3 regions of the Streptomyces sp. R-07 genome follow, and region 1 is predicted to be linked to each of the others. Evidence: riboswitches for the same ligand, from Rfam matches in the RefSeq annotation. Region 1 holds a riboswitch; each other region holds the start of a gene.
What was found. A riboswitch is a leader RNA that binds a small molecule or an ion and turns the genes downstream of it on or off. The one in region 1 is predicted to bind cyclic di-AMP.

Region 2: it holds a riboswitch for cyclic di-AMP, as region 1 does, so the genes downstream of both, ACN9M0_RS04080 (C40 family peptidase) here and ACN9M0_RS14020 (transglycosylase family protein) in region 1, are expected to answer to the same signal.
Region 3: it holds a riboswitch for cyclic di-AMP, as region 1 does, so the genes downstream of both, ACN9M0_RS19350 (M23 family metallopeptidase) here and ACN9M0_RS14020 (transglycosylase family protein) in region 1, are expected to answer to the same signal.

Annotation. Positions count from the first base shown of each region.
Region 1 covers NZ_CP183978.1:3,113,138-3,122,753, forward strand. The annotation lists gene ACN9M0_RS13990 (cyclopropane-fatty-acyl-phospholipid synthase family protein) at 1-794, opposite strand, end outside; gene ACN9M0_RS13995 (NAD(P)/FAD-dependent oxidoreductase) at 977-2,356, opposite strand; gene ACN9M0_RS14000 (Ppx/GppA phosphatase family protein) at 2,726-3,640, opposite strand; gene ACN9M0_RS14005 (DUF501 domain-containing protein) at 3,637-4,176, opposite strand; gene ACN9M0_RS14010 (FtsB family cell division protein) at 4,199-4,669, opposite strand; gene eno (phosphopyruvate hydratase) at 4,760-6,046, opposite strand; gene ACN9M0_RS14020 (transglycosylase family protein) at 6,380-7,102, opposite strand; cyclic di-AMP (ydaO/yuaA leader) riboswitch at 7,106-7,279, opposite strand; gene ACN9M0_RS14025 (transglycosylase family protein) at 7,538-8,566, opposite strand; gene ACN9M0_RS14030 (cytochrome P450) at 8,660-9,616, opposite strand, start outside.
Region 2 covers NZ_CP183978.1:874,115-882,520, reverse strand. The annotation lists gene ACN9M0_RS04120 (class I SAM-dependent methyltransferase) at 1-203, opposite strand, end outside; gene ACN9M0_RS04115 (VOC family protein) at 216-560, opposite strand; gene bioD (dethiobiotin synthase) at 592-1,323, opposite strand; gene ACN9M0_RS04105 (adenosylmethionine--8-amino-7-oxononanoate transaminase) at 1,527-2,807, opposite strand; gene bioB (biotin synthase BioB) at 2,800-4,047, opposite strand; gene ACN9M0_RS04095 (8-amino-7-oxononanoate synthase) at 4,191-5,369, shown strand; gene ACN9M0_RS04090 (ATP-binding protein) at 5,540-5,977, shown strand; gene ACN9M0_RS04085 (hypothetical protein) at 6,001-6,519, shown strand; gene ACN9M0_RS04080 (C40 family peptidase) at 6,589-7,065, opposite strand; cyclic di-AMP (ydaO/yuaA leader) riboswitch at 7,069-7,190, opposite strand; gene ACN9M0_RS04075 (hypothetical protein) at 7,591-7,896, opposite strand; gene ACN9M0_RS04070 (ATP-dependent Clp protease proteolytic subunit) at 7,904-8,406, opposite strand, start outside.
Region 3 covers NZ_CP183978.1:4,230,788-4,240,403, reverse strand. The annotation lists gene ACN9M0_RS19355 (aldo/keto reductase) at 1-28, opposite strand, end outside; gene ACN9M0_RS19350 (M23 family metallopeptidase) at 81-1,193, opposite strand; cyclic di-AMP (ydaO/yuaA leader) riboswitch at 1,204-1,368, opposite strand; gene ACN9M0_RS19345 (PP2C family protein-serine/threonine phosphatase) at 1,581-2,792, opposite strand; gene ACN9M0_RS19340 (MFS transporter) at 2,914-4,149, opposite strand; gene ACN9M0_RS19335 (PLP-dependent cysteine synthase family protein) at 4,146-5,177, opposite strand; gene ACN9M0_RS19330 (hypothetical protein) at 5,241-5,618, opposite strand; gene ACN9M0_RS19325 (MerR family transcriptional regulator) at 5,786-6,526, opposite strand; tRNA gene ACN9M0_RS19320 (tRNA-Met) at 6,638-6,711, opposite strand; gene ACN9M0_RS19315 (rhodanese-like domain-containing protein) at 6,764-7,258, opposite strand; gene ACN9M0_RS19310 (sigma-70 family RNA polymerase sigma factor) at 7,445-8,386, shown strand; gene ACN9M0_RS19305 (phosphatase PAP2 family protein) at 8,433-9,026, opposite strand; gene ACN9M0_RS19300 (diacylglycerol/lipid kinase family protein) at 9,060-9,616, opposite strand, start outside.

The DNA.
Region 1 (9,616 bases):
TCGTACGGGCCGTCGGGGACGTCCCGGTAGTCCTGGACCCGGATCTCGATCAGGTCGGTGAGGCCCTCGTCGGCGATCCGCTTGCGGGCGAAGGCGGCCTGTTCGCGGGAGAGGGTGACGCCGACGACCCGGGCGCCGTACTCGCGGGCCGCGTGGATGGCCATGGAGCCCCAGCCGCAGCCCACGTCGAGGAGCCGGTCGCCCTCCTTGAGGTTCAGCTTGCGGGCGATGAGGTCCAGCTTGTCGCGCTGGGCCTCCTCCAGGGTCCCGTCCTCCGTCCAGTACGCGCAGGAGTAGACCATCGAGGGGCCGAGGACCAGCTCGTAGAAGTCGTTGCCGACGTCGTAGTGGTGGCTGATCGCCTGCTTGTCGCGGCGCTTGCTGTGCCGGCTGCCGCTGCGGCCGCGCATCTCCTCGGCCGGGGGCCGCGGCGGCGGCAGCGGCCCGGCGAGCCGCAGCAGGGCGCGGGCGGCGGCGCGGAGCTTGGGATCGCGTGCGGATTCGAGCAGGCTCCTGGTCTCCTCGCCGCGCTCCCACAGGAGGCCGGAGAGGCTGTCCAGGAGCGCGTAGAGGTCGCCCTCGACGTCGATCTCACCGGCCACCCAGGCGCGGGTCAGGCCCAGTTCGCCGGGCTTCCAGATCATCCTCCGCAGGGCCCGGCGGTCGCGGACGATCAGGACGGGGCCGCCGGGGGGCCCGGCCTCGCTGCCGTCCCAGGCTCGCAGGCGAACCGGGAGCGGTCCTCCGAGGAGTTCCTCGGCGAGGGTCGTCAGCCGCGACGCGGCGTCGGCCATGGTGCACACCTCCGTGATCTTCGTGCCCCAGAAATGTTCGTCACCAAGGGAACACCGTCAGTAGGCGTTTGCAGTCCCGGCGCAGCGCAACGAGTCGGCAAAACACGCGAAGGGCCGTCCGCACCACGGATGGCGGACGGCCCTTTTACGGCCTTGCGTGTACTACGGGGTGTACTACGGGGTCAGGAGGCCTTGGCCTTCTCCTGCGCCGGGGCGGCCGGCGCCGGGGCGGGCTTGGCGGCCTCGTAGAACTCCTCGCGCGGCGTCTCCATGGCGCCGAGGGAGACGACCTCGCGCTTGAGGAACATCGCGAGGGTCCAGTCGGCGAAGACGCGGATCTTGCGGTTCCACGTCGGCATCGCCATGCCGTGGTAGCCGCGGTGCATGTACCAGGCGAGACGGCCCTTGAGCTTGATCTTCACCTTGCCCATGACGATCATCGCGACGCCCTTGTGCAGACCGAGTCCGGCCACCGCGCCCTTGTTGGCGTGGCTGTACTCCTTCTGCGGGAAGCCGCGCATGCCGGCCACCACGTTGTCGCCGAGGACCTTGGCCTGGCGCAGGGCGTGCTGGGCGTTCGGCGGGCACCAGGCGTTCGGGTTGCCCGCCTTGCGGCCGACCATGTCCGGGACCTGGGCGTTGTCGCCCGCGGCCCAGGCGTAGTCGAGGCCGTTGATCTGGAGCTTCTCGTTGCAGTCCACGTGGCCGCGGGGGCCGAGCGGCAGACCGAAGCGGGAGAGCGCCGGGTTGGGCTTCACGCCGGCGGTCCACACGATCGTGTTGGAGTCGACCTCGAGGCCGTTCTTCAGCACGACGTGGCCGTCGACGCAGGAGTCCATCGAGGTCTCGAGGTAGATCTCGATACCGCGGCCCTCGAGGTGCTCCTTGCCGTACTGGCCGAGCTTCGGGCCCACCTCGGGGAGGATCTTGTCGGCCGCGTCGACCAGGACGAAGCGCATGTCCTCGCGCGACACGTTCTGGTAGTACTTCGCGGCGTCGCGGGCCAGGTCCTCGACCTCGCCGATGGTCTCCGCGCCGGCGAAGCCGCCGCCCACGAAGACGAAGGTCAGCGCCTTGCGGCGGACCTCCTCGTCGGTGGTCGAGTCGGCCTTGTCGAGCTGCTCGAGGACGTGGTTGCGCAGGCCGATGGCCTCCTCGATGCCCTTCATGCCGATGCCCTGCTCGGCGAGGCCGGGGATCGGGAAGGTGCGGGAGACCGCGCCCATGGCGATGACCAGGTAGTCGAACGGCAGCTCGTACGCCTCGCCGACGAGCGGCGCGATCGTGGCGACCTTGCGGTCCTGGTCGATGGTGGTGACCCGGCCGGTGAGCACCTCCGCTCCGCGCACGACGCGTCGCAGCGGGACGACGACGTGGCGCGGCGAGATGCTGCCGGCGGCGGCTTCGGGGAGGAAGGGCTGGTAGGTCATGTACGACCGCGGGTCGACGACCGTGACGGTCGCCTCCGCGTAGCGCATCTTCTTGAGGATGCGCCGAGCTGCGTACAGGCCTACGTACCCGCCGCCTACTACGAGGATCCTGGGACGCTCCGTGGTGCTCATGGGATCGAGTATCCACCCCTCCTGAGGGGGGTGCTCGTGCGCCCCTTCACAAGGTCTCTGGACACCTCTGCTACACTCCGCCGCCCACGTGATCCACGTCATGGTGCTGCAAAGGAACCGGGGTGCACTGGCGAACGTTGTTCACCCCTCGTGAACTGGCCTGGAGAGCCCTTGTTAACGCTGAACCAGAGCCCTGGTTCACACGATGGAAACAACGAGCGAATCGGCCTCCGCACCTGCGAAAGGACCCCGAGACACCCCTCGGAGGGCCTAAAGACCTTCCTCGGGCGCCATCGGGGCCCTTTTCCTTGTGAAGAACTTCACGAACTTTCCCGACGACATCTCGCCGGGGGCGTCGATAGATGCCCGCTATGCCGCGGATAGGGCGATCCCATCGAGGATGTCGTGCTCGCTGACGACGACCTCGTGGGCTCCGACCCGCTCGACGATCTCCCGCAGGACCAGCGCCCCGGCGATGATCACGTCGACCCGGCCGGGGTGGATGACGGGGATCGCGGCGCGCTCGTCGTGGGTGGAGGCGAGGAGCCGCTCGGTGACCTCGGCGACCTGTGCGGCCGAGATCCGGGAGTGGTGGACCTTCTCGGAGTCGTACTCCGGCAGTCCGAGGGCGATCGCGGCGACCGTCGTGACCGAGCCGGCGAGCCCGACGAGGGTCTCCGCCGTGTCGATCGGCACGGTTCCGGCGGCCAGGTCGAGCGCGGCGCGGACGTCGGCGCGGATCGCGGCGACCTCCTCGGCGGTCGGCGGGTCGTGGCGGACGTGCCGCTCGGTGAGCCGGACGCAGCCGATGTCGACGGAGCGGGCGGCCTCGACGTGCTTGTTGCCGACCACGAACTCGGTGGAGCCGCCGCCGATGTCCACGACGAGGCGCCGGTCGTCGCCGCCCAGTGAGCCGGTGGCGCCGGTGAAGGAGAACGCGGCCTCCTGGTCGCCGGTGATGACCTCGGGCTCGACGCCCAGGATCTCCACGACCCCGTTCACGAAGTCCGCGCGGTTCTCGGCGTCGCGGGAGGCGGAGGTGGCGACGAAGCGGAGCCGCTCGGCGCCCAGCTCCTTGATGACCTCGGCGTACTCGCGGCAGGCCGCGAAGGTCCGCTCCAGCGCCTCGGGCGCGAGCCGGCCGGTCTTGTCGACGCCCTGCCCGAGCCGGACGATCGTCATCCGCCGGTCCAGCTCGATCAGGTCACCCGTGTCCGGGTGTACGTCGGCGACGAGGAGGCGGATGGAGTTCGTACCGCAGTCGATCGCGGCGACCCGAGTCACTTCGCGTCCTCTTCCTTCTCCGCGCACGGGTTCACGCACGGGCCCTTCGCCCACCACTCGGGCAGCATCGCGAGGGCCTCGTCGCCGAACGGGTTGACACCCGGGCCGGCCACCAGCGAGTGGCCGACGAGGACGTGCAGGCACTTGACCCGGTCCGGCATGCCGCCGGCGCTCGGGAAGCCCTCCAGGACCTCGATGGCGTCACGGCGGGCGATGTAGTCCTCGTGCGCGGCCCGGTAGGCGGCGGCGAGCTCCGGGTCGGTGGCGAGCCGGGCCTGCATCTCCTTCATGACCCCGTTGGCCTCCAGGGTGCCGATGGCCGAGGCCGCCCGGGGGCAGGTCAGGTAGTACGTGGTGGGGAACGGCGTGCCGTCGGGGAGCCGGGGCGCGGTCTCGACCACGTCCGGGTTGCCGCACGGGCAGCGGTGCGCGATGGCGCGCAGGCCGCGGGGCGGGCGCCCGAGCTGGAGCTCGAAGGCGGCGATGTCCGTCCCGGTGGGCTCGGTGCGTTCGGTCTGCGGAGGGGGCGTTTCCATGTCTGCCTTGCTCGTCAGGTCGTTACGGGCGGTCGGCGTGGTCGACGCCGTCCCAGAGGTTGTCGTACCAGGGTCGGTCGGCCGCGCCCTGGTCGGCGCGGGGCCGTTGCTCCGCGTCGGGGTCGTTCACGGTGAAGCCGGTCTCGCCGGGGAGCACGTAGTGCAGGTGCTCGCGGGCGAGGCGGCGGACGTAGGCGGGGTCCTGGAGGCGGGCCTTCTCGTCCTTCAGTTCCTCGACCCGCCGGGCGGCCTCGGCGGCCCTGCGTTCCTGCTCGGCGATCTCGCCCTGCTGGGAGACGTAGCTGCGCATCGGGTAGGCGAGCGCCACGACGAGGGAGCAGACCACGAGGGCGAGGAAGGCCGCGCGGCCGGTGAGCCGGGAGCGGCGGGCCTGGCGGCGGGTCTGGGAGCGGTAGACACGGGCGGCGGTCTGCTCACCGAGCAGCCTGATCCGGGTCGCGGTCGAGAACCGGTCCCGGTCCTTCGCGGCCATGTCGTGTCGCCTCCCCTGTTCACGCGTACGTCCCCGCACACGGTACGGGACCGAGTGCGGGGACGGACGGAACTACCGGGTGTGACGCTGTCAGCCCTTGAAGCGCGGGAAGGCGCTGCGACCGGCGTAGACGGCGGCGTCGTCGAGGATCTCCTCGATGCGCAGCAGCTGGTTGTACTTGGCGACGCGGTCCGAGCGGGCCGGGGCGCCGGTCTTGATCTGACCGCAGTTCACGGCGACCGCGAGGTCGGCGATGGTGACGTCCTCGGTCTCGCCGGAGCGGTGGGACATCATGCACTTGAAGCCGTTGCGCTGGGCCAGCTCGACGGCGTCCAGGGTCTCGGTCAGCGAGCCGATCTGGTTGACCTTGACCAGGAGGGCGTTCGCGGTGCCCTCCTCGATGCCGCGGGCCAGGCGCTCCGGGTTGGTGACGAAGAGGTCGTCGCCGACGATCTGGACCTTGGCGCCCAGCTTGTCGGTGAGGACCTTCCAGCCGGCCCAGTCGTCCTCGAACAGCGGGTCCTCGATGGAGACCATCGGGTACGCGGAGACGAGCTCCTCGTAGTACTCGGTCATCTCGGCGGCCGAGCGGGACTTGCCCTCGAACTCGTACTTGCCGTCCTTGTAGAACTCGGACGCGGCGACGTCGAGCGCGAGCGCGACGTCGGAGCCCGGGGTGTAGCCGGCCTCCTTGATGGCCTCGACGATGAGGTCGAGGGCGGCGCGGTTCGACTCGAGGTTCGGGGCGAAGCCGCCCTCGTCGCCGAGGCCGGTGGAGAGGCCCTTGCGCTTCAGCACGCCCTTGAGCGTGTGGTAGATCTCGGCGCCCCAGCGGAGGGCCTCGGAGAAGGACTCCGCGCCGATCGGGGCGATCATGAACTCCTGGATGTCCACGTTGGAGTCGGCGTGCGACCCACCGTTGAGGATGTTCATCATCGGAACGGGCAGCAGGTGCGCGTTCGGGCCGCCCAGGTAGCGGAAGAGCGGGAGGTCGCTGGCCTCGGAGGCGGCGTGCGCGACGGCGAGGGAGACGCCGAGGATGGCGTTGGCGCCGAGCGAGCCCTTGTTCTCGGTGGCGTCCAGGTCGAACATGGCCTGGTCGATCAGGCGCTGCTCGGTGGCGTCGTAGCCGACGAGCTCCGGGCCGATCTGCTCGATGACGGCGAGGACGGCCTTCTCGACACCCTTGCCGAGGTAACGGTTGGGGTCACCGTCGCGAAGCTCGATGGCCTCGAAGGCACCGGTGGAGGCGCCGGACGGAACAGCAGCACGGCCGGTGCTGCCGTCGTCGAGGCCGACCTCGACCTCGACCGTGGGGTTGCCTCGGGAGTCCAGGATTTCCCGGGCTACGACGACGTCGATGGACGGCACGAGCATCTCCTTTTTGGGATGTGACGCTGGATGTGACGCATGGCCGGTGCAGGGTCGCTCGGCCTTGCGACAAGAGCCTAACCGGCTCGGGGGCTCCCGCCCCCCGTGCGCCCGCCCCCTGGGACGAAAAAGGACCCAAGGGCATGCATCCCGGGACGAAGGACCCCAGATCTACTGGGCAGTAATCGCGGAGTCGCCCCGGAACGGGGGAACCCCGGTCCGGAAACGGGGGAACCCCGGTCCGGCGTGCACGGGGGAAGGGCACGCCGGACCGGGGTGGTCACCGCGGGAGGGTCGTCGGGGCCGCGTGAGCCGCCGGACTCACGCGAGCCGCCTGGCTCACTTCAGGTGGAGCTGCTGACCCGGGTAGATGAGGTCGGCGTTCTCGACGACGTCCTTGTTCAGCTCGAAGAGCTTGGCCCAGCCGCCCTTGACGCCGTGCGCCTGGGCGATCTTGCTGAGGGTGTCGCCGGCGACGACCTTGTACTCGCCGTCGCCCTTCTCGACCTTCTTGCCGGTCGGCGTGGTGACGGTCTTCTTGGCGGCCTTCGGCGCGGCCTGCTGCGTGACCTTCTTGGGGGCCTGGCGCTGCTGGCTGCGGGTGGTCGGCTGCTCGGTCTCGCGCGGCTGCGGAGCGGCCTGCTGGGGCTCGCTCTGCTGCGGGGTCTCGGCGGCGCCGCCGTCGTAGGAGGCGCCGGAGAGGCCGACGCCGCAGCTCGGCCAGGCACCCTTGCCCTGGCCCGCGAGGACCTTCTCGGCGACGGCGATCTGCTGGGACTTCGAGGCCAGGTCGGCGCGCGCGGCGTAGGCGGTGCCACCGAAGGCGGCCCAGGTGGAGTTCGTGAACTGCAGGCCGCCGTAGAAGCCGTTGCCGGTGTTGATGGCCCAGTTGCCACCGGACTCGCACTGGGCGACGGCGTCCCACTCGGAAGCGGTGGCGGCCGAGGCGGTGCCCGCGGTCAGCAGCGGGGCGGCGACGGCGACACCGGTGACGCCGACGAGCGTGGCGACCTTGGTGGCCTTCGAGGGACGACGGTGTTTGCCCTTGGCGGAAAACAGCATGGGAATTCTCCTCACCGACGCCTGTGAGGTGAGCTGTCGGGTTCGGGCCGGAAAGTTGCCCGGCCGCGTGTCCTTGCACGCGGCTTCACCCCAAGCCGGTCGTCGGCCGTCTGTCTCAACGGCCGGGCCCGGCACTTACCTTGGGTCCCCCACTCCTGCCTTCGGCGCTTGCGCGACGACTGTTCCCATCGGCCGACGGCAGGATTCGGCGTTTCGGTCGACGGGGCCCGCGGTGGCGAGCGGTGACGACCGTAGACACAGACCCACCGGATGTTCAAAGAGGCCCATTGCGGAAATATCGCCCCTGCTTGCCCTCCGGTGGGCGGCGTTTGTGCAGGTGAGAGGTGACAGAAGCAAAGTTTGCGGACGTGACACGCCAGTTGGGACGAAGAGACTCATGTCTCACTTGCCCAGAACCGGACATAAGCCCGCGAACTAACCTGCCGTCGCCGCCGAACCCGCCGTCAGGTCGAGGCTCTGACCAGGCAGGATGAGGTCCGGATCGAGGCCCACCGTCTGCCGGTTGGCGTCATAGAGGGCGGTCCAGCCGCCGGGGAGTTCGTTCTCCTGCGCAATGTCGGACAGGCTGTCACCCGGCCGCACGGTGTACTCGCCCGAAGTGCCCTGACTGTCCGTTGCGTCCGTATTCTTCGATTCGTCAGTCACCGGAGTGGCGTCGACGTTATCCGCGGGCTTGTCCGCGCCCGATGCATGACGGCCCGATTCGACCGAGTCGCCCTTCTTGTCGGATTCCTCCGGTGCGGCGTCGCCCCGGTGCTTGCCGGTGCCGGGCGTGGCCGACGGCGCGTCACCCTTCGGCGCGTCGGGCGAAACCGGCGTACCGGGCGTAACGGACGCGTCGGGCGTGCCCGGGGCCGCCGGGGTGGTGGGCGCGGCCGGGGTCGTCGGCGCGGCGGAGCCCGCCGGAGCGGTCGGCGTCGCGGGGGTCGCGGACGGGGTGGACCCCTCCGTGGCCTTTCCTGTCCCCGCGGGGGCCGTCGGCGCGCCCGCGGTGCGGTCGGACTCCGGGAGGGGGCCCGTGGGGGCCGTCGGGACGACTGTCGGGCCCGGGTCCACGCCGGTGGCCTTGCCGTCGTTCTTCAGGCCGGCGATCGGCGCGCAGGTGGCCCACTCGGTGCTGCCCTTGACGAACGCCTTCTCGGCCACCGCGATCTGCTGGGCGCGGCTGGCGAGGTCGGGGCTGGGCGCGTACGCCAGGCCGCCGTTCCGCTCCCAGCTGTCCTGGGTGAACTGGAGGCCGCCGTACATCCCGTTGCCGAAGTTGGCGCTCCACTGGCCGCCGGACTCGCACTCGGCGACCCGGTCCCAGGTGGAGGCGTCGGCGGCGGAGGCGGATCCGGTGGCGAGCAGCGGCAGCGCCATGGCGGATCCGGTCACGCCCGCGGCGACGACGAGGGCGGGGGCCTGACGGGGGCGACGGTGTCGTCCGTTCCCGGAACGCATAGAAGCGCCTTTCGCGTGACGGCTGAGACTGCGGCGAACGTAGCCGCATTCGAACGTCCGTCACAAGTCGATGGCGCCACGATCACACGAAGATCACATTTCTGATGGCTCGTCAGTGGTAAGGAGTGGTACGGAAGGGGCGAACTCCACCGGAAGCGTGCGCAAACCACGCATGATGAGCCCTCCGCGCCACCGCAGTTCGGCCGGATCGGCGGCAAGTCGCAGGTCCGGAAGCCGAGTCAGCAGGGTCGCGAGCGCCGTCTGCCCTTCGAGGCGGGCGAGCGGCGCGCCCAGGCAGTAGTGGATGCCGTGTCCGTACCCGAGGTGCTGGTTGTCGCGCCGAGCGAGGTCGAGGGTGTCCGGCCCGTCGAACCGCTCCGGGTCCCGGTCGGCGGCGGCGAGCACCACGAGCACCGGGTCGCCCGCCGGGATCTCCTGCCCGCCGACGGTCAGCGCCCGCGTCGCGTACCGCCAGGTCGCCATCTCCACGGGCCCGTCGTACCGCAGCAGCTCCTCGACGCCGGTCTCCAGGAGGCCGGTCTCCCCGGCGGCGAGCGAGGCCTGGAGCCGCTCGCGCTGCTCCGGGTGGCGCAGCAGCTGGTACACGCCGTTGCCGATGAGGTTCACGGTCGTCTCGAAGCCTGCGAAGAGCAGGATGAAGGCCATGGCGGCGGCCTCGTTCTCGGTGAGGTGCTCGCCGTGGTCCGAGGCCTTGATGAGCCCGGAGATCAGGTCGTCGCCCGGGTCGAGCCGCTTGCGGTGGATGAGCTCCGCGAGATAGCCGCGCATCTTCTTCACGGACCGGGCGACCCCGCCGCGCGGACCGCCGCCGTGCCGGATCATCATCCCGGCCCAGTCCCGGAAGTCGTCCTGGTCCTCCTCGGGCACGCCGAGCAGGTCGCAGATCGCGTAGATGGGCAGCGGGAAGGCGAACTCGTGGATGAGGTCGGCGCTCCCCTTCGCGACGAAGGAGTCGATGAGCCGGTCCGTCAGCTCCTGCACGCGCGGCGTGAACTCGGCGACCCTGCGCGGGGTGAAGGCCTTCGACAC
Region 2 (8,406 bases), 2.2 Mb from region 1:
ACCCCGGCCGGGTAGTGCGCGAAGTTCAGACCGTTCCCGGCGCCGATCTCGACGACCCGGCCGGAGAGCCCGGCGAGCAGTTCCGTCCGCAGGGCGCCGAGCCCGCCCCGCGTGTCGGCCGACACGCTGAACCGGGCGTAGAACCGGGCGAACAGCGGATGGTGGACGCGAGGAGCGCGGGACGCCGGACGGTTCGGAGCCATCGGTGCCGCCCCTCAGCCCGTCACGAAGCAGAACTCGTTGCCCTCCGGGTCCCGCATGACCTGGAAGGACCCCTGCTCGTCGGTGACGAGCCCGCCGACCGTGACCGCCCCCAGCGGCAGCACCTCATCGGCCGCCCGTGCCGGATCCGGCACCTCCAGATCGAGATGCAGCCGGTTCTTCGCCGCTTTGCCCTCCGGAACCCGCTGGAAGGCGATCCGTACGAACTCCGGCGGATCCACGTACGACCAGTCGGCGCTCCGGTCGACGGGTTCGCCGCCGAGGAGGCCGGCCCAGAAGCGGACGAGCGCCGCCGGAGCGGCGCAGTCGAAGACGATCTCCTGAACGTGTGCGCGCATACCGTCAGCCTACGGAGATGCGCGCACGCCGTCAGCCTACGGAGAGCGGTGCCGCCTGCGCTCCCGCGAACGCCTCCGCGTCCCACGTGCCGCCGAGCTCCGGCCCCAGCCAGCCACCCGCCGCCGCCCGGAACTCCGCCGGGTCGAGCGCCCCCGACCCCTCCGGTACGGCTCCGAGCAGCGGAGCGCCCGCCGCCTCCGGCAGGTCCGCGAGATTGCAGCGCGCCGCGAGGTCCGGCGCGTCCGGCCAGCTGCCGACGACCACGCCCAGCTGCTCGATCCCACGGGCCCGCAGCGCCTCGGCCGTCAGGGTCGTCGAGTTGAGCGTCCCCAGACCGGCCGGGGCCACCACCAGGACCGGCGCGCCGAGCAGCGCGGCCGCGTCGGCGAGCGTGCCGCCCTCCTCGTCGAAGCGGACGAGCAGCCCGCCCGCGCCCTCCACGAGCACCAGGTCGTGCTCGGCGGCCAGCTTCCGGGCGGCCTCGGCGACCTCCCGGGGGCCGACCGGCGCCATCCCGGCCCGTCGGGCGGCCGTCCCCGGGGCCAGCGGCTCCGGGAAGCGGCCGAGCTCGGCGGAGGCCGCGGCGCCCGAGAGGCGTACGACCTCGTCGGCGTCGCCCTGGTCGTCCGGCCCGACACCCGTCTGCGCGGGTTTCAGGACGGCGACGGAGCGGCCGGCGGCGGTGGCCACGGCGGCGACGGCCGCGGTGACGATCGTCTTGCCGATCTCCGTGCCGGTGCCGCTGATGACGATGATGCGCATGGGGTGTCCTTCCTTGTTCGGTGCGAGGCCTGAGGGTTCAGGCGCGGAAGCCTCTGGCGCCGGCACGGGCGCCGTTCCGTTGTGCCCACCCTCCCCCGAGCTCTCCGCTCCGCTCGAGCAGGGGGGACCCCCATCGCCCTGGGGGCACCTCCCGGACGAAGTCTGGGGGAGGAACGCATGCCACAACGGGGTGGGCACCCCTGTCAGCCTGCTGCCGCAGCCGCCCGTACCGCCGTGCAGATCCGGGCAAGGTCCTCGTCGCTCGTCACGTACGGCGGCATCGTGTAGATCAGGTCGCGGAACGGGCGCAGCCACACGCCCTCCCGGACCGCCGCGCGCGTCGCCGCCGCCATGTCGACCTCGTGGTCGAGCTGGACGACGCCGATCGCGCCGAGCACCCGCACCTCGCGGACGCCCGGCAGGCCGGCCGCCGGGGCGAGCCCGTCCCGCAGACCCGCCTCGATCCGCTTGACCTCGCGCTGCCAGTCCTGGGAGAGCAGCAGGTCGATCGAGGCGAGGGCGACCGCGGAGGCGAGGGGGTTGCCCATGAAGGTCGGCCCGTGCGCCAGGACCGGGACCTCGCCCCGCGAGATCCCGTCGGCGACGCGGCTCGTGCAGAGCGTCGCCGCCATCGACAGGTAGCCGCCGGTCAGCGCCTTGCCCACGCACATCACATCGGGGGAGACGCCGGCCTGGTCGGCCGCGAACAGCGTGCCCGTCCGCCCGAACCCGGTCGCGATCTCGTCGAACACGAGCAGTACGTCGTGCGCGTCGCAGGCCTCCCGCAGCACCCGCAGGTACGCCGGGTCGTGGAAGCGCATGCCGCCCGCGCCCTGCACGACCGGCTCCACGACCACCGCGGCCAGCTCGTGCGCGTGCTCGGCGATCCGGGCGCGCAGCAGCTCCGCGTACGACTCCTCGTACGCGGCCGGCGGCGCGTCCGTGAACACCTGCCGCTGGAGCACTCCCGACCACAGCTCGTGCATCCCGCCCTGCGGGTCGCACACGGACATCGGCTGCCAGGTGTCCCCGTGGTAGCCGCCGCGCCAGGTGAAGAGCCGCTGCTTCTCGGGGCGGCCCAGTGAACGCCAGTACTGCAGGCACATCTTGGCGGCCACCTCGACGGAGACCGAGCCCGAGTCGCTGAGGAACACGTGCCGCAGCGGTTCCGGGGTGATCTCCACGAGCCGGGCGGCGAGCCGGACGGCGGGCTCGTGGGTGAGCCCGCCGAACATGACGTGGCTCATCTTCTCCAGCTGGCCGCGCACCGCCTCGTTGAGCACGGGGTGGTTGTAGCCGTGGACCGCCGACCACCACGAGGACATGCCGTCGATCAACTCGGAGCGGCCCTCGACGGGTTCGGCGAGCCGGAGGCGCACACCGGACGCGGACGCGACGACCAGCGGCTCCGCACGGCCCGGCATGGGGCCGTACGGATGCCAGACGTGCGCCCGGTCCAGGGCGAGGAGCTCGTCGTTACGCATTCGGCGCGAGGTCCGTGCCGGCGCCCCGGCGGCGCACCGCCACCAGGTCGGTGCGGGCCTCGTTCGCCCGGGGCTCTTCGGCGACGGGCGCCGCGTGACCGCCGCAGGGACCGCAGCCGCCGGCCTCCTCCGCGTGCCCACCGCAGCCCGCGCCGTCCGCGGAGGCCTCCGAGCCGCAGCCCGCCGAGGCCATCGAGCCGCAGCCACCCGTCGCACCGGCCGCCGCGAGCGCGTCCGCGCGGTGCTTCGGCAGCGTGGTCGTCCCCGCGCCCTCCACCTCGAAGCCCGCGTCCGCGATCATGTCCAGGTCGGCCTGGCCGGCCTGGCCCTCGCTGGTCAGGTAGTCGCCGAGGAAGATCGAGTTCGCGATGTTCAGCGCCAGCGGCTGCATCGAGCGCAGGTGGACCTCACGGCCGCCGGCGATCCGCACCTCGACGTCGGGGCAGACGAACCGGACCATCGCGAGGATGCGCAGGCAGCGCTGCGGGGTGAGGTTCCACTCCTTGGCGAGCGGGGTGCCCTCGAACGGGATCAGGAAGTTGACCGGCACCGAGTCCGAGTCGAGCTCGCGCAGCGCGTAGACGACGTCGACCAGGTCCTCGTCGGTCTCGCCCATGCCCGCGATCAGACCCGAGCACGCCGACAGACCGGCGGCGTGCGCCTTCTGCACGGTGTCCACACGGTCCGCGTAGGTGTGGGTCTTGGTGATGCCCTCGTACGTCGCCTCGGACGTGTTCAGGTTGTGGTTGTACGCGTCGGCGCCGGCGTCCCGCAGCCGCTCCGCCTGGCCGTCCGAGAGCAGACCGAGGCAGGCGCACACCTCGACGCCCTCGTTCTGCTCCTTGATCGCCTCGATCGTCTTCCCGACGCGCTCCACGTCCCGGTCCGTCGGACCACGGCCGCTGGCCACCAGGCAGACCCGCTTGGCACCGCCCGCGACACCCGCCGCCGCGGCCTGCGAGGCCTCGTCCGGCTTCAGCCACGTGTACTTGAGGATCTCGGCCTTCGAACCGAGCCGCTGCGAGCAGTACGAGCAGTCCTCCGGGCAGAGACCGGACTTCAGGTTGACCAGGTAGTTGAGCTTCACCCGGCGCCCGAACCACTGACGGCGCACCTTTCCGGCGGCCGCCACCACATCGAGCAGTTCGTCGTCGGAGGTCGCCAGGACGGCGAGCGCTTCTTCACGGGTCGGCAGCTCGCGCCGCAGCCCCTTCTCCACCAGCGTGTTCAGCAGGTCCATAACCGCAGATCCTTGCCTACCGCCCACCCCCGGGCCAAGGAGGATCCGAACAAACGCCTCCGATCGAGGTGTGTGGATGACCACATCACGACCTCGGCATCCTCCGGTTAGGGTCTGTGCGCTGCCTACAAAAGGATCGCCGCATGCCACGGGACGACGACGCACGGGCCGCGAGCCCGCGCCGCACCGCCTTCGACTGGACCGACGCCGAGGCGCGCCGCCGGGCCGAGGCCGGTCTCGTCCGGACGCTGCGGCCCCGGGCGGCCGAGTCGGACCTCCTGGACCTGGCGAGCAACGACTACCTCGGCCTCACCCGCCGGCCCGAGGTCACCGAGGCGGCGGCCGAGGCGGCCAGGCGCTGGGGCGCCGGCTCCACCGGCTCGCGGCTCGTCACCGGCACCACCCGGCTGCACACCCGCCTGGAGCGGGAACTCGCCGAGTTCTGCGGCTTCGAGGCGGCCCTCGTCTTCTCCTCCGGCTACACGGCCAACCTGGCCGCGCTCACCGCGCTCGGCGGCCGGGACTCCCTGATCGTCTCCGACGCCTCCAACCACGCCTCGATCGTCGACGGCTGCCGCCTCGCGCGCGCCGAGGCCGCCGTCGTCCCGCACGCCGACCCCGAGGCCGTCGCCAAGACCCTCGACGCGCACCCGGGGCGCCGCGCGCTGGTCGTCAGCGACTCCGTCTTCTCCGTCGACGGCGACAAGGCCCCGCTCCCCGCGCTCGCCGAGGCCTGCCGCGCGCACGGCGCCGGACTCGTCGTCGACGACGCCCACGGCTTCGGCGTCCTCGGCGACGGCGGCCGGGGCGCCCTGCACGAGGCCGGGCTCGCGGGCGACGAGGACGTCGTCGCCACCCTCACCCTCTCGAAGTCCCTCGGCAGCCAGGGCGGCGCCGTCCTCGGCCCGGCCCGGGTGATCGAGCACCTGGTGAACGCGGCCCGCACCTTCATCTTCGACACCGGGCTCGCCCCGGCCGCCGCAGGCGGCGCGCTGGCGAGCCTGCGCCTGATCGCGGCCGAGCCGGGCCTCGCCGAGCGGGCCCGTACCGTCGCCACCACCCTGCACCGGCTCCTGACGGACGCCGGCCTCACCGCGGCCCGGCCCGACGCGGCCGTCGTCTCGGTCCGCGCGCCCTCCCCGGAGGCGGCGCTGCGCTGGGCGGCGGACTGCCGCGAACAGGGTCTGGCGGTCGGCTGCTTCCGGCCCCCGTCCGTCCCCGACGGCATCTCGCGGCTGCGCCTCACGGCCCGGGCCGATCTGACGGACGCGGAGATCGGGCGAGCGGTGGAGACGATCCTGCGGACCGCGCCGGCGGTCTGACGGACCGTCGGGAGGTCCAAGGGCGTTCACGGGCACCAGAGTTCACCGCTTCGGGCGACAGATGGGGACAAATCTTGGTGGAACGCCTGCCGGGGCGGCACCATCGGTGGGACTCTGACGCGAAGCGCGATCCGGGGCGCAGGCTCCGGCGGGAAAGGGACAGGGTCGCCATGGCAGACCACCAGGAAGCATCCGTCACGCTGCCGAGCGATCCCGCGTCGGTCCCCACGGCCCGGCGGTTCGTCGCGGAGGTCCTCGACGGGTGGGGCCTCGACGGGGTCGACGACCTGGCGGACGCGATCCGCCTGATGGTCTCGGAACTGGCCACCAACGCCGTCCTGCACACCTTCGGCCAGTCGCCCACCTTCACGGTCGACGTCCGCCTGGAGCGCGAGGAGCACCTCCACATCGGCGTCACCGACAGCCACCCGCGCTGGCCGCGCCGGCTCCCGGCGGCGGTCCAGCAGGACAACGGCCGGGGCATGGTCATCATCCGCTCCCTGGCGGCGGAGGCGGGCGGCCGCCTCTCGGTCACACCGACCGAGGAGGGCGGCAAGACGGTCTGGATCACCCTTCCCTGGACGGCGGCCCCGCTCGCCCGTCGCTAGCGGGCTCTTCGTACCATCGCCCGATGAGTACCTACGAGGGGATCCACCCCACCGTCCCCGTCCGGGTGGGCGAGCGCGAGGCGGAGATCGACGAGCGGCTCGCGCCCGCGATCGAGGCGATCTGGCGCTCCGGCTTCGACACCTGGACCTGCTGTCAGGACGTCGGCGAGTCCAATGAGAGCTGGGTGGAGAAGCTGCCGCACATGGCGGCGTACGTGGAGTCGCGGCGCGGCTGGATGCTGATCGACTTTCCCGTCGACAGCGGCCTCGCGTTCCTCTCGGCCGTGGCGAACGCCGGCCCCCGCGACGACTTCTACGTCCGGATGACGCACTGGGCCGCCCCCGACGCGTGGCAGGTGGGCATCAAGCCTATGGACGCGGCGATGTTCGACGAGGAGCAGCCCTCGCGCTTCCGTCCGCAGCTCCTCGACGTGAACTTCCCCGGGTACGACCTTCCGGAGCTGACCCGGCGGCTCCACGCGCACGTGGCCGGCGAGCAGGTCCCGCCCGGGCCCGTCGACTGGAGCAGCGTGGGCCGCTGACCCCCTAGGGGGTGAGGGGTCCGGCGGCGCCACCGCACCCCTCACGGACGGACCGCTACGGCTGCCGGATCATCGGACGCGGCCGTAATAGACCTTCGACGTCCAGATCTTGTCGAGCTTCACCCAGGATCCCGTCTTGGGCGAGTGCCAGATCTTGCCGCTGCCGGCGTAGATGCCCACGTGGTAGACGCTCCCGCCGGAGTGGAAGAAGACCAGGTCCCCCTTCTGTCTGCTGGACGCGGAGATGTGCCGGGTCTTGTTGTACTGCTGCTGCGCGGTGCGGGGCAGCGACTTGCCCGCCTTCTTGTACGCGTAGAGCGTCAGACCGGAGCAGTCGAACCGGGTGGGTCCCGTGCTCCCGTACCGGTAGGGGGCTCCCTTCTTGGACGCGGCGACGCTCAGTGCCTTGTTCGCGTATGTCGTCGCTGCCTGGGCCTCGGGTGCCGCACCTGGTGCGAACATCGTGCCGCCGACGGCGGCGAGGGTGAGAGCCGAGACGGCTCCGGCCCGGGACAGCAGGGACGGGACGTGCATCTGCGCAGTCATGCGCAACCCTTCGTCAGCCGCCTGCGAAGGATGACCTGTCGGGTTCGGGCTGGCGAAGATGCCCGGCCGCGGCTGCGGCTTCACCCCAAGGGACGGCCCCGCTGCGGAAACAGCGCGTACGTCCCGTACTGCTCGGGTCCTCCACTCCTGCCGATCCACTCCTGTCGACCAGACATCCGGGACAGCGGCAGGACTCGGCGTCCGCCCGGACCGCCCCGCCGCGGATGGCGGGGGCTTGTCGTCGACAGGGATCTTGACCCACGACATGGGCGAAAACCGAGCTGAAACGGCGATATGTGAGGCTCCTCACGACTGATCCATACGGGTGGACAGACAGCCTTTGTGATCTTCGGAGGTTTGGCCTACGAGCCCCGCACCAGCGGCGGAACGCCCCATTCCGCCAAATGCGTACACCTGTTGCGCAACTCACCCCGCGCATATGTCGACTCGTCGACTACGCCGAACGGGGGAGCGATTCTGCGATCCGTGTCGGCCGTCCGGACCTCGACACGACATGCCGGAATGTCAACTCGCCCGTGTCCGCGGGACGGTGACGCGGTCGGCCCGGCGCTCACCGTCCAACACCCGCAGGGCGCGCGCCAGAGTGTCCGTGTGCACCTCGCTCTCGCCCCGCATATGCATGAGCGTCAGAGCCTCGCGCAGCGCCTCCGCGCGTCCCACCAGGGCCTGCGCCGCTCGTAGGGCCCCATAGGTATGCGTACCCCTGGATGGGTTGATCTTCCCCAGGAGGTCGACGACTTCGAGGTACGCGTCGATCAACTCGCCCTCGGCCCGCGTCAGCGCGGGCAGCGGCGGCAGCTCGGGCACCACGGCCGGCTCACCGCGCCGCGCCGGCGTCGCGCCGGCTCGTGATCACGTGGTCCACCAGGCCGTACGCGACGGCCGACGGCGCGTCCAGGACGGTGAGGCGGTCGATGTCGGCGTCGACCCGCTCCTCGCTCTGCCCGGTGTACTCGGTGAGCATCCCGGCCACCAGGGCGCGCAGCCGGAGCAACTCGCGCGCGTGGATGTCGAGGTCACTCGGCTGCCCCTGGAGGGGCTCGTCCATGGCCGGCTGCCGGAGGGTGATGCGGGCGCCGGGGAGGACGGACCGCTTGCCGGGGGTGCCGGCGGCGAGCAGCACGGCGGCGGTGGACGCGGCCTGACCCAGGCAGGTGGTCTCCACGTCGCAGAAGAGCGACCGCATCGTGTCGTGGATCGCGGTCATGGCGGTGATCGAGCCGCCGGGGGAGTTGATGTAGAGCGCGATGTCCTGGCCGGGGGCCGCGTGGTCGAGGTGCAGGAGCTGGGCGATGACGTCGTTGGCCGAGGTCTCGTCGA
Region 3 (9,616 bases), 1.1 Mb from region 1:
AAGAGCCCAGCGTGCGGAGAGAAGTCATGGGGTGATCAACGGTCTCCGCCGCCGGGCCTATTCCGCGCGTCGCCGGAAGGTCAGAGGCTCAGGCCCTTGGAGCGCAGCCAGGCCGCCGGGTCGATGCCGTCGCCGCCGGAGGTGTGGACCTCCATGTGGAGGTGGGCGCCGGTGACGTTGCCGGTGGCGCCGACGCGGCCGATGGTCTCGCCGGTGCCCACGGTCTGGCCGGCGCTGACCAGCATGGACGAGAGGTGGCAGTACCAGACCTCGGTGCCGTCCTCCAGCTCCAGGACGATCCGGTAGCCGTAGGAGCCGGACCAGCCCGCCGACTTGACGGTCGCGCCGTGGACCGCCTTGAGCGGGGTGCCCGTGGGGGCGGCGAAGTCGAGGCCGGTGTGGTAGCCGGAGGACCACATCGAGCCGGCCTGCATGTAGGTGGCGGTGAGGGTGTACGAGGAGACCGGCAGCGAGTAGCTGGCGGCGAGCTGGGCGAGCCGCTCGGCCTCGGCCTTCGCCGCGGCCTCCGCTTCGGCCTTCGCCTTGGCTTCCGCCTCGGCCTTCGCCTTCGCGTCGGCGGCCGCCTTCTCCGCCGCGGCCTCCTTGGCCTCGGCCTCGGCGGCGGCCTTCTCGGCCGCGGCCTTCTCCATGGCGGCCTTCTCGGCGGCGTCGGCGGAGGCCTGCTGCTGCTCGGCCTGCTGGAGGATGCGGGCGCGCAGGGCCTCGCCCGCGGCGGGGACGGCGGCGGTGGCCTGCTCGGCCTGTCCGGTCTGCTCGTCGGCCGCGGTGGTGTACGTGGCGGCGGTGAGCGGGTTCGGGTTGGCGCGGCCCGCGGTGACGGGCGCGTTGTCCTCCTCGCGAAGGAGGTCGCCGACGCCCGGGAGGTCGTGGGCGTCCGGCAGGTGCAGGTCCGGGAGATCCGGGAGGTCCGGCAGCGATATGGCCACCGGCGGCTTCTCCTGCGCGGTGGCGAGGCCGCCCGCGCCGACGGCCGCGATCACACCGACGCCGAGGACGGTGGAGGAGCGGGCGAAGTTGGAGCGCTGCTTGACGACCCGGTGCCGGCCGCCGGAGCGGCTCTCGGCGCGGAGGGAGCCCTCGGTGGGGTTCCACTCGGTGTCCGGGGCGGAGATACCCGCACCGCCACCGAATGCGTCGAAGGGGGCTTCGGGTGCGGGGGTGTTGGACGCCACGGGGGGCGCTCCTTTCCTTCCTTCTCGCCTACCGGGTTAGCTGACGGGTTCGGAGCAGGAAGGTCTCCTACGGGCTCGACCGCACGGGTGCGTGGTTCGCACGGGTACGAAGGGGCCCGATTCACCCCAAGTGGTGGTTCCCCGGTTCCTTTTCAGGATTCGGCGCGTGCGCACGGTGCCGCCTCTTGCGACGGCTGGGACGACCGCGCTGCGTTATCGAACGTTAATAGACAGGGGGTCCCGATTCCAAGCCGTTCCCCTTGATCATTCATTGAATTAGGGGAGTATCGCCCGAGTTGAGCCCCCTTCAGAAAGACATAAGGCGGGCGCGGCGAAACCCTCGCGATCTGACGTTATGTCAATTGTTATCGCAGTGACACCCCGCGACTACACCCGGTGACCGGACCCGTCCGGCGGCACCACCGGCATCGTCCGGCGCCGCTCGGGCTGCCCCGTCGCCGGGCGGCTCACGGCGAGCAGCGCCATGTCGTCCGTGGACCCGCCGCCCGTGTGGAGCCGTACGTCGTCCACCAGCGCGTCGAGCAGCTCCTCGGGCCCCGGGAAGATCCGTCCGGCGAGGCGCGCCGCCGGGTCGTAGAAGACGCCCTGCGCGTTCCGTGCCTCCGAGAGGCCGTCCGTGTAGAAGAGCAGCGTCGCGCCCGGCGGGAACGGCCGCGCCTCGGCCCGGTCCGGCCACGCCGCCAGCTCCCCCATGCCGAGCGGCAGCGCCGCCTCGCCCGGTTCCAGCGAGTCCAGGCGGCCGTCCGCGTACAGCATCAGCGGCGGCGGATGCCCCCGGTTGACGACCCGTACGAAACCGTCGAAGGTCCCGGCCCCGTCGGCGCGCGGGATCTCGGCCAGGACCGCGGTGGTGAACCCCTCGAAGGCGTCGAGCCCGTCCCGGCGGGTGCCCTCCCGGGCCAGCGCCCGTTCGAGGCGCTGCGCCACGCCCTCCAGGGTCCGCTCCTGCTCGGCCGCCTCCCGGAAGGCGCCGATGACGACGGCGACGGCCTCGACCGCCTCCATCCCCTTGCCCCGGACGTCCCCGACGACGAGCCGCACCCCGTGCGGGGTGTCCTGGACGGCGAACAGGTCGCCGCCGATGAACGCGTCGGCCTGCGCCGCCTCGTACCGCGCCGCGCACTGCAGCCCGCCGATCCGCTCGGCGGGCGTCGGCAGCACCGCCTTCTGCGCGGTCTCGGCGATGACCCGCGCCGAGGCGAGCCGCTCGCCGCTGCGGCGCACGACCCGGTTGATGAGGAGGGCGAGCGCCGAGACGGTGAGGACGGTCAGGGTCTCGGTGAGGGACGCGATCTCGTCGGCGGTGCCGTTGTAGACGTGCAGCCCGACGGAGGCGAGGACGGCGGCGATCCCGGTGAGCAGGGTCGTCAGGGTGGAGAAGAAGGGTGCGGCGATCAGCGGGGCGGCGGAGAAGAGCGGCGCCGCCGTGTAGGCGGGCGGTGTCGACAGGTCGAAGACGACACCGCCCACGATGACCAGCGGGGGCAGCGTGTGGATGAACCGCCGGGCGCCGCCGTACTCGGGGCGCCCGTCGCCTGCCCGCCGCCCTCCGCCCGCCGCTCCTAGGGGGTGCCCCACCTGTGCTCTCCTGCCCGGTCCGACCGGCCGCGGTCCGCACCGCGCCCTCCCAGGGTGGCCGCCGCCGCGAAGGGCGGCGACTCCCACGGGGCCGAGTGGCGTACGGCCGGCCGGGCGGGCCTCAGTCCCCGGACGCCCCCTCCGCCAGCCGGCCGCCCCGGGCGAGCAGGGCCATCGCCGCCGCGCACCCCAGGCCCACCGCGCACAGCACGAGCCACGGCGCGGCCGACCAGCCGGTGACGTCGAGGAGCGCGCCCGTCCCCAGGTTCCCGAGGGTGATCCCGATCCCGCACACCGTGTTGTAGAGCCCGTAGTGGGTGGCCACCCAGCGCCCCCGGGAGAGGGCGACGACGGTGTCCATCTCGTACGGGTAGAGCACCGCGTTCGCGACGGCCAGGACCGCCGCGCACAGCAGCAGCGCCACCAGGCCCCGGCCCAGGACGGCCGGCACCAGGAAGGCCGCGCCCATCAGGCCGAGCCCGAGGACGAGGCACCGCTCCCGGCTGAGGCGGCGCCGGCACCAGGCCGTGATGCGCAGCTGCCCGGCGAGCGCGACGAGCGCCGAGACGACGAACAGCGCGGTCGTCGGCCCTGTGCCGCCCGCCGCGAGCGGCAGCGCCAGATAGACCTGGAAGGACAGCACGTACGAACCGGTCATGGCGAGCGAGAAGAGCCAGAAGGTGCGGTGGGCGAGCACCGTACGGAACTGCCCCAGCTCCCCCTTCTCCCCCTCGTCCCCGGAACCGGACACGGCCCGTACGGGCATGTACCGGAGCTGTACGAGGGTCAGGCCGGCGAAGAGCACAGCCGCGACCACGCACGTCAGCCGGAACGACACCCCTGTCAGGGCCACCCCGAGGAGCGGCCCGAGCAGGATGCCCGCCTGGTAGTATGTGTTGAACAGCGCGAAGGCCTCCACGCGCCGCTCCTCCCCCGCCTCCGCCGCGAGACAGGCCCGTACGGCGGGGTTGAACAGCGCCCCCGCGAGTCCCGTCGCGAGCGAGGCGGCGATCAGCATCGGCAGCGACTGCGCGAAGGCGAGCGCCCCGAAGCCGACCGTCCGCAGCGCGCAGCCGGCCACGATGAGCGGCTTGAAGCCGAGCCGGTCGGCGAGCGCCCCGCCGACGAGGAACATGCCCTGCTGGGAGAGGTTCCGGGCGCCGAGGACGAGGCCGACGGCCCAGGCGGCCATCCCGAGCCCGTCCGCGAGGTGCGCGGCCAGGTACGGCATGAGCATGTAGAAGCCGAGGTTGATGGTGAGCTGGTTGAGGAAGAGGAGCCGTACGGCCGGATCGAAGGTACGGCTCTGCTTCCAGATGCCGCCCCTGGCCTTGGCGGGCGCGGTCGCCGTCGTCACCGGACACGCTCCAGGACCCGGCGGGTCCAGCCGCTGACGGTCGCGTCGGAGACGTACACGGCGGGGTCCTCCCGTACGGGCCCGTCGAGGAGCCCGTGCGCCGCGCAGAACTCGTCGTTGAAGACGGTGTCGAAGTACCGCTGCGGCCCGTCCGGGAAGACGGCCGCGATCCGGGTCCCGCGCGGCCTCGTGCGGGCCAGCCAGCCGGCGACGAGCGCGACCGCGCCCACGCTCCAGCCGCCGGTGGCGAACTGCCGCGAGGCCAGCCGGCGGGCCGCCCGCACCGCCTCGGCCGGGCCCACCCAGTGCACCTCGTCGAAGGCCCCGTGGTCCACGTTGCCCGGGTGGATGGAGGAGCCGAGGCCGCGCATCAGCCGCTCCCCGGCCGGCAGGCCGAAGACGGTGGAGTTCACCGAGTCCACGCCGACCAGCTCCAGGGCCGGGCTGCTGGTGGCGCGCAGGGCCCGGGAGATCCCGGCCGAGTGGCCTCCGGTGCCGACCGCGCAGACGAGGACGTCGATCCGGTCGAGCTGTGCGGACAGTTCGGCGGCGAGCCCCGTGTACGCGTCGGGGTTGTCGGGGTTCCCGTACTGGTTCGGCCACCAGGCCCCGTCGAGGCTCGCGAGCAGCTCGGCGACCCGGTCCATCCGGGCCTGCTGCCAGCCGCCCCGCGCGCTGGGCTCGGGCACGACGTGGACCCGGGCGCCGTGGGCGACGAGCATCCGCTCGACGATCGGTTCGAGACCGGGGTCGGTGACGACGTGCACGGGGTGGCCGTGGAGCACGCCCGCGAGGGCGAGGCCGAGGCCGAGGGTCCCGGAGGTCGACTCGACGATCGGGGCGCCCGGCCGCAGCTCCCCGCGACGGCGGGCCTGCTCGACCATGTAGAGGGCGGCACGGTCCTTGATGCCGCCGAAGTTGAAGCCTTCGAGCTTGGCCCAGTAGCCGTCGTCCGTCCACAGGACGGGGGTGTTGCCGACGGTCTGCCCGTCGGCGGGCAGCACGCTGCCGGTCAGTGGTGCGCTCATGGGGGCACGTCCTTGGGGTGGGTACGCGAAGGGGAACCTGGTCACGCGAGGGCGGGACCCGGTTCAGTTCCGGTCCACTCCGAGGGCGATCAGCAGACGGCCCGGCTCGGGGCCGGGGCCCGCCCGGCCCCGGACGCAGCGCGCGCGGGGATCGGTGCGGTGGTCCGCTTCGTACGGCAGGACCGCGGCTCCGCCGGCGTCGGGCGCGGCGGGCTGGGAGGAGGCGGCCTGGGCGGGGAGGTGGACGTCGAAGGTCCACGCGTCCCCGGACCGCTCGCAGCCGTGCGGGAGCGCGGGGGCGGAGACGGTCGCGGTGCCGGAGGTCGGCAGCAGGTGCCCGTGGGAGCCGTGGCAGACGCTCACCAGAAGGGCGAGGAGCGCGAGCAGGACGAGCACGGCGGGCGCCCGCCGGCTCACATCGCTCACACGCTGGTCACTCATGGTGCGCGCGAGACTACGGTGGGACATGGCGCGCCCGCAAAGAGGCGGGCACGGTTTTGGCCACCGTTTACTTCAGACAGGTCCGTCTCACTCCAGGCGGGTCCGTCTCACTCCAGGCGGGTCCGTCTCATCTTCAGGCGGGTCCGTCTCATCTTCAGACAGGTCCGTCAGAGGTTCCGCTCCGCGTAGACCTTCATCGCGTCCCGGACGAGGAGCGCGGTGCCCTCGCCGTGCCTGTCGTAGTTGGCGGCGAAGCGCGGGTCGTCGACGTACATCTGCCCGAGGCCGATCAGGTACTCCTTGCTCGGCGTCGTGGTCGTCGACAGCCACGCGACCTGGCGCCACGCGATCGCCTGCACCTCGTCACTGTCGGCGGCAAGGCCCTCGCGCGCCGCCCGCCCGAACTCGCGGGCGATGCCGGCCTGCTCCTCCATGAACACCTTCTTCTGCGCGGGGCTCAGCGAGCGCCACCAGCGGTCGGCCTTCTCGTACGCCTCGCGGCCCCAGCGCTCGGACACCTCCTCCTCGTGCACCGTGTGGTCGAAACCGTCGAAAACTTCCTCGGCCATGAGCTCTTCTCCCTTCTCCGTCTTGTCGAGAGTGGTCCGCACCGACGCGATCTGGCGTCCGATGCGCTCCCGCTCCTGCTCCAGGAGGGCGAGATGGGTGCGCAGGGCGGCGGACGTGTCCCGCTGCCCCGCGAGGACCTCGGCGATGGCGGGCAGCGAGAGCCCCAGCTCGCGCAGCAGCAGGATCCGCTGCAGGCGCACGAGCGCCGCCTGGTCGTAGTACCGGTAACCGTTCGCGCCGATCCGGCTCGGCTCCAGCAGCCCGCGCTCCCCGTAGTGCCGGAGAGTGCGGCTGGTGGTACCGGCCTTCTTGGCGATCTCCTGGATCGACCACTCCATGCCGAGAACGCTAAATCTTGACGTCGCGTAAAGGTCAAGCGGAGAGAATCGTCCGCGACACGACGAAGGCCCGGATCCAGTGACTGGATCCGGGCCTTCGTTGCTACTGAGTAGCGGGGACAGGATTTGAACCTGCGACCTCTGGGTTATGAGCCCAGCGAGCTACCGAGCTGCTCCACCCCGCGTCGGTAAACATGACTGTACGGCATGACCGGGGCGATCACGAAATCGGTTCCGTCAGCACCCGCAGTCGTCGGAGTCGACCGGCGCCGTGAGCGGGTCGGCGGCCTTCTCCGCGGGGCCCTCCCACGTCTCGTACGCGAAGCCCTCGCGCACCCAGTACTCGAAGCCGCCGAGCATCTCCTTCACCTGGAAGCCCAGCTCGGCGAGGGCCAGCGCGGCCCGCGTGGCGCCGTTGCAGCCGGGGCCCCAGCAGTACGTGACGACCGGCACGGACCGGTCGAGCAGCCGCTCGGCCTGCTCGGGGATGAGCGCGGTCGGCAGGTGGATCGCGCCGGGGACGTGCCCCTGGTCCCAGGAGGCGGTGGAGCGGGAGTCGATCACCACGAAGCCCGGGTCGGTGCCCTCGGCGGCGGCCGTGGCGAGCGCGGACGCCACGTCGGAGACGTCGGCGTGGAAGGCGAGGCTGGCGGAGAAGTAGGCGGCCGCGGCGGCGGGGGAGGCCGGCGGGGTGCGGAGCACGGGGTTGACCTGGGGCGTTGTCGTCGTCATGGTGATCAATCTACGGACGAAGATCACCGTGCTGAAGTGGGGATTCACGGTGGTCGGGGGCTTCGGCCGGGGAATCCCGGGCGTTCGCCACGAGACGGCGGGGATCTCACGTAGCGGGACCTCCGCGGCCTTGTTCCGCCGCCGGTGTCCGTGTCACATCGGCGGGGTTTCATCCGTCATGACGGCATGACGGGACGCGAACGGGGAGATCGACGAGTGGAGCAGGACCGCGACACCATGGAGTTCCTGGCCCGGCGCTTCGACGCCGACCGCGGCCATCTGCGGGCGGTGGCCTATCGGATGCTGGGCTCGCTCAGCGAGGCCGAGGACGCCGTCCAGGAGGCCTGGTTCAAGCTCAACCGCAGCGACGTCAGCGGCGTGGAGAACCTCAGCGGCTGGCTGACCACGGTCGTCGGCCGTGTCTGCCTCGACATGCTGCGCTCGCGCGGCTCGCGCCGCGAGGACCCGCTGGAGTACTACGTCCCCGACTCGGTGGTCCGGGTCGCCGACACCACCGACCCGGAGCACGCCGCCGAGCTCACCGAGTCCGTCGGGCTCGCCCTGCTCGTCGTCCTGGACACCCTGGGGCCGGCGGAACGGCTCGCGTTCGTGCTGCACGACATGTTCGCCGTCTCCTTCGACGAGATCGCGAAGATCGTGGACCGCACCCCGGCCGCGACCCGCCAGCTCGCCAGCCGCGCCCGCCGCCGGGTGCAGGACACCGCCCCCGCCCCCGGTCCGGACGCGCGGCGGCAGCGGGAGATCGCCGACGCGTTCCTCGCCGCGGCGCACGGCGGCGACTTCGAGGGCCTGCTCGCCGTCCTCGACCCGGACGTGGTGCTGCGCGCCGACGGCGGCAGGACCCTCGCGGCCGTCTCCCAGCTCGTCCGCGGCGCCGAGGCCGTCATCGCGCAGGCCCTCACGTACGCGAAGTACCGCACGGACACGCTGCGGGTCGTGGCCAACGGCCAGCCCGCGGTCCTGTCGGTCGTCAAGGGACGCCCGGGCTCGCTCATGACGTTCACGATCGTCGAGGACCGGATCGTCGCGCTGCACATCCTGGCGGACCCGGAGCGGCTGGCGAAGCTCGGCCTCACGGAGGAGGAGCTGGCGCTCGCGACGCCCTGAGGTACGTACCGAGGTACTGAGGAAGTGATCGGCCACTGACGGCCGGTCACTTCCCCCTGGCCGCCCACCAGCTCCCGGCCGCCAGGGAGACGCCCGCGCTCGCGACGCCGAGGAGGGCGCCCGCGGCGACGTCGCCCGGGTAGTGCACCCCGGTGTGGACCCTGGAGTAGCCCACGGTCCACGCCAGGACCGCGAGGGGCACCGCGGCGGGCGGCAGCACCGAGCCCACGGCGGTGGCGAAGGCGACCGCCGACGCGGTGTGCCCGGAGGGGAACGAGGCCGAGGCCGGCATGGGGACATGACGGCTCACCACCACCCGGGCCGCCTCCCGGTCCGGCCTCCGCCTGCGGACGAGACGCTTGCCCAGCAGGTTCGCCGAGGCCGAGGCCACCGCGATCGCCCCGACCCCGGCGAGCGCGGCCCGTCGCGGCCTGCCCGGGGCGAGCGCGAGCGCCGCCGCGACCGTGAACGAGATCTTGGAGTTGTCGGCAGCCGCGGAGAGCACGCGGAACGCCGTGTCGAGCGTGGGCGTGGGCGTCGCGGCCACCGCGGCGTACACGGCGCCGTCGACGGCCCGGATGTCGTGCAGGACCGCCCGGCAGGTCCCGGTCGTCGGGCCGGTCGTCGTGTCGTCCGTCATGCGCCGCTCCTAGCAGGTTCAGTGGTACGGGATTCAAGGGGTGCAGGAGTCCCACGGGTTGCTCCGGTCCGGCTCCTCGGGGAAGGCCAGCCGGGTCAGGCGCCGCCAGTCGAGGGGCGGCGGGGGCACCGGCGACCCCGGCCGGTCGCGGGGCACGAGGACCCGCAGGGCGCGCGGCCGGAGGATGCAGACGACGGGCGTGGGCAGGGTCAGCGCCTCGCCGTCCACGGCGACGGAGATGGTGGCGCCCGCGCCGCCGGGGCCGCCCCCGACCTCCACCCTACGAGCCGTCAGAACGTTCAGGCCGGTCGCCCGGTTCCCCAGCACGGCCAGCTCGGCGGCCTGGGCGGCGCCGTCCACGCGGATGCCGATCACCCCGAGCTCGCCGCCGTCGAGCCGCGTCCTGCGGGCGGCGACCGTGCCGAGCGGATCGGGCGCCGCGTACGGGTTGTTGCTGACCAGGAGCGCCTGCAGGCCGCTGAGCGGGGTGGCGTCGGCGGTCGCGTCGAGACGGCTGCCCTCGCCGCCCTGGAGCAGGTCGGGCAGGACGTCGAACGCGGTGCCGGCCTTCGCGTCGCGGTACTCGGGGC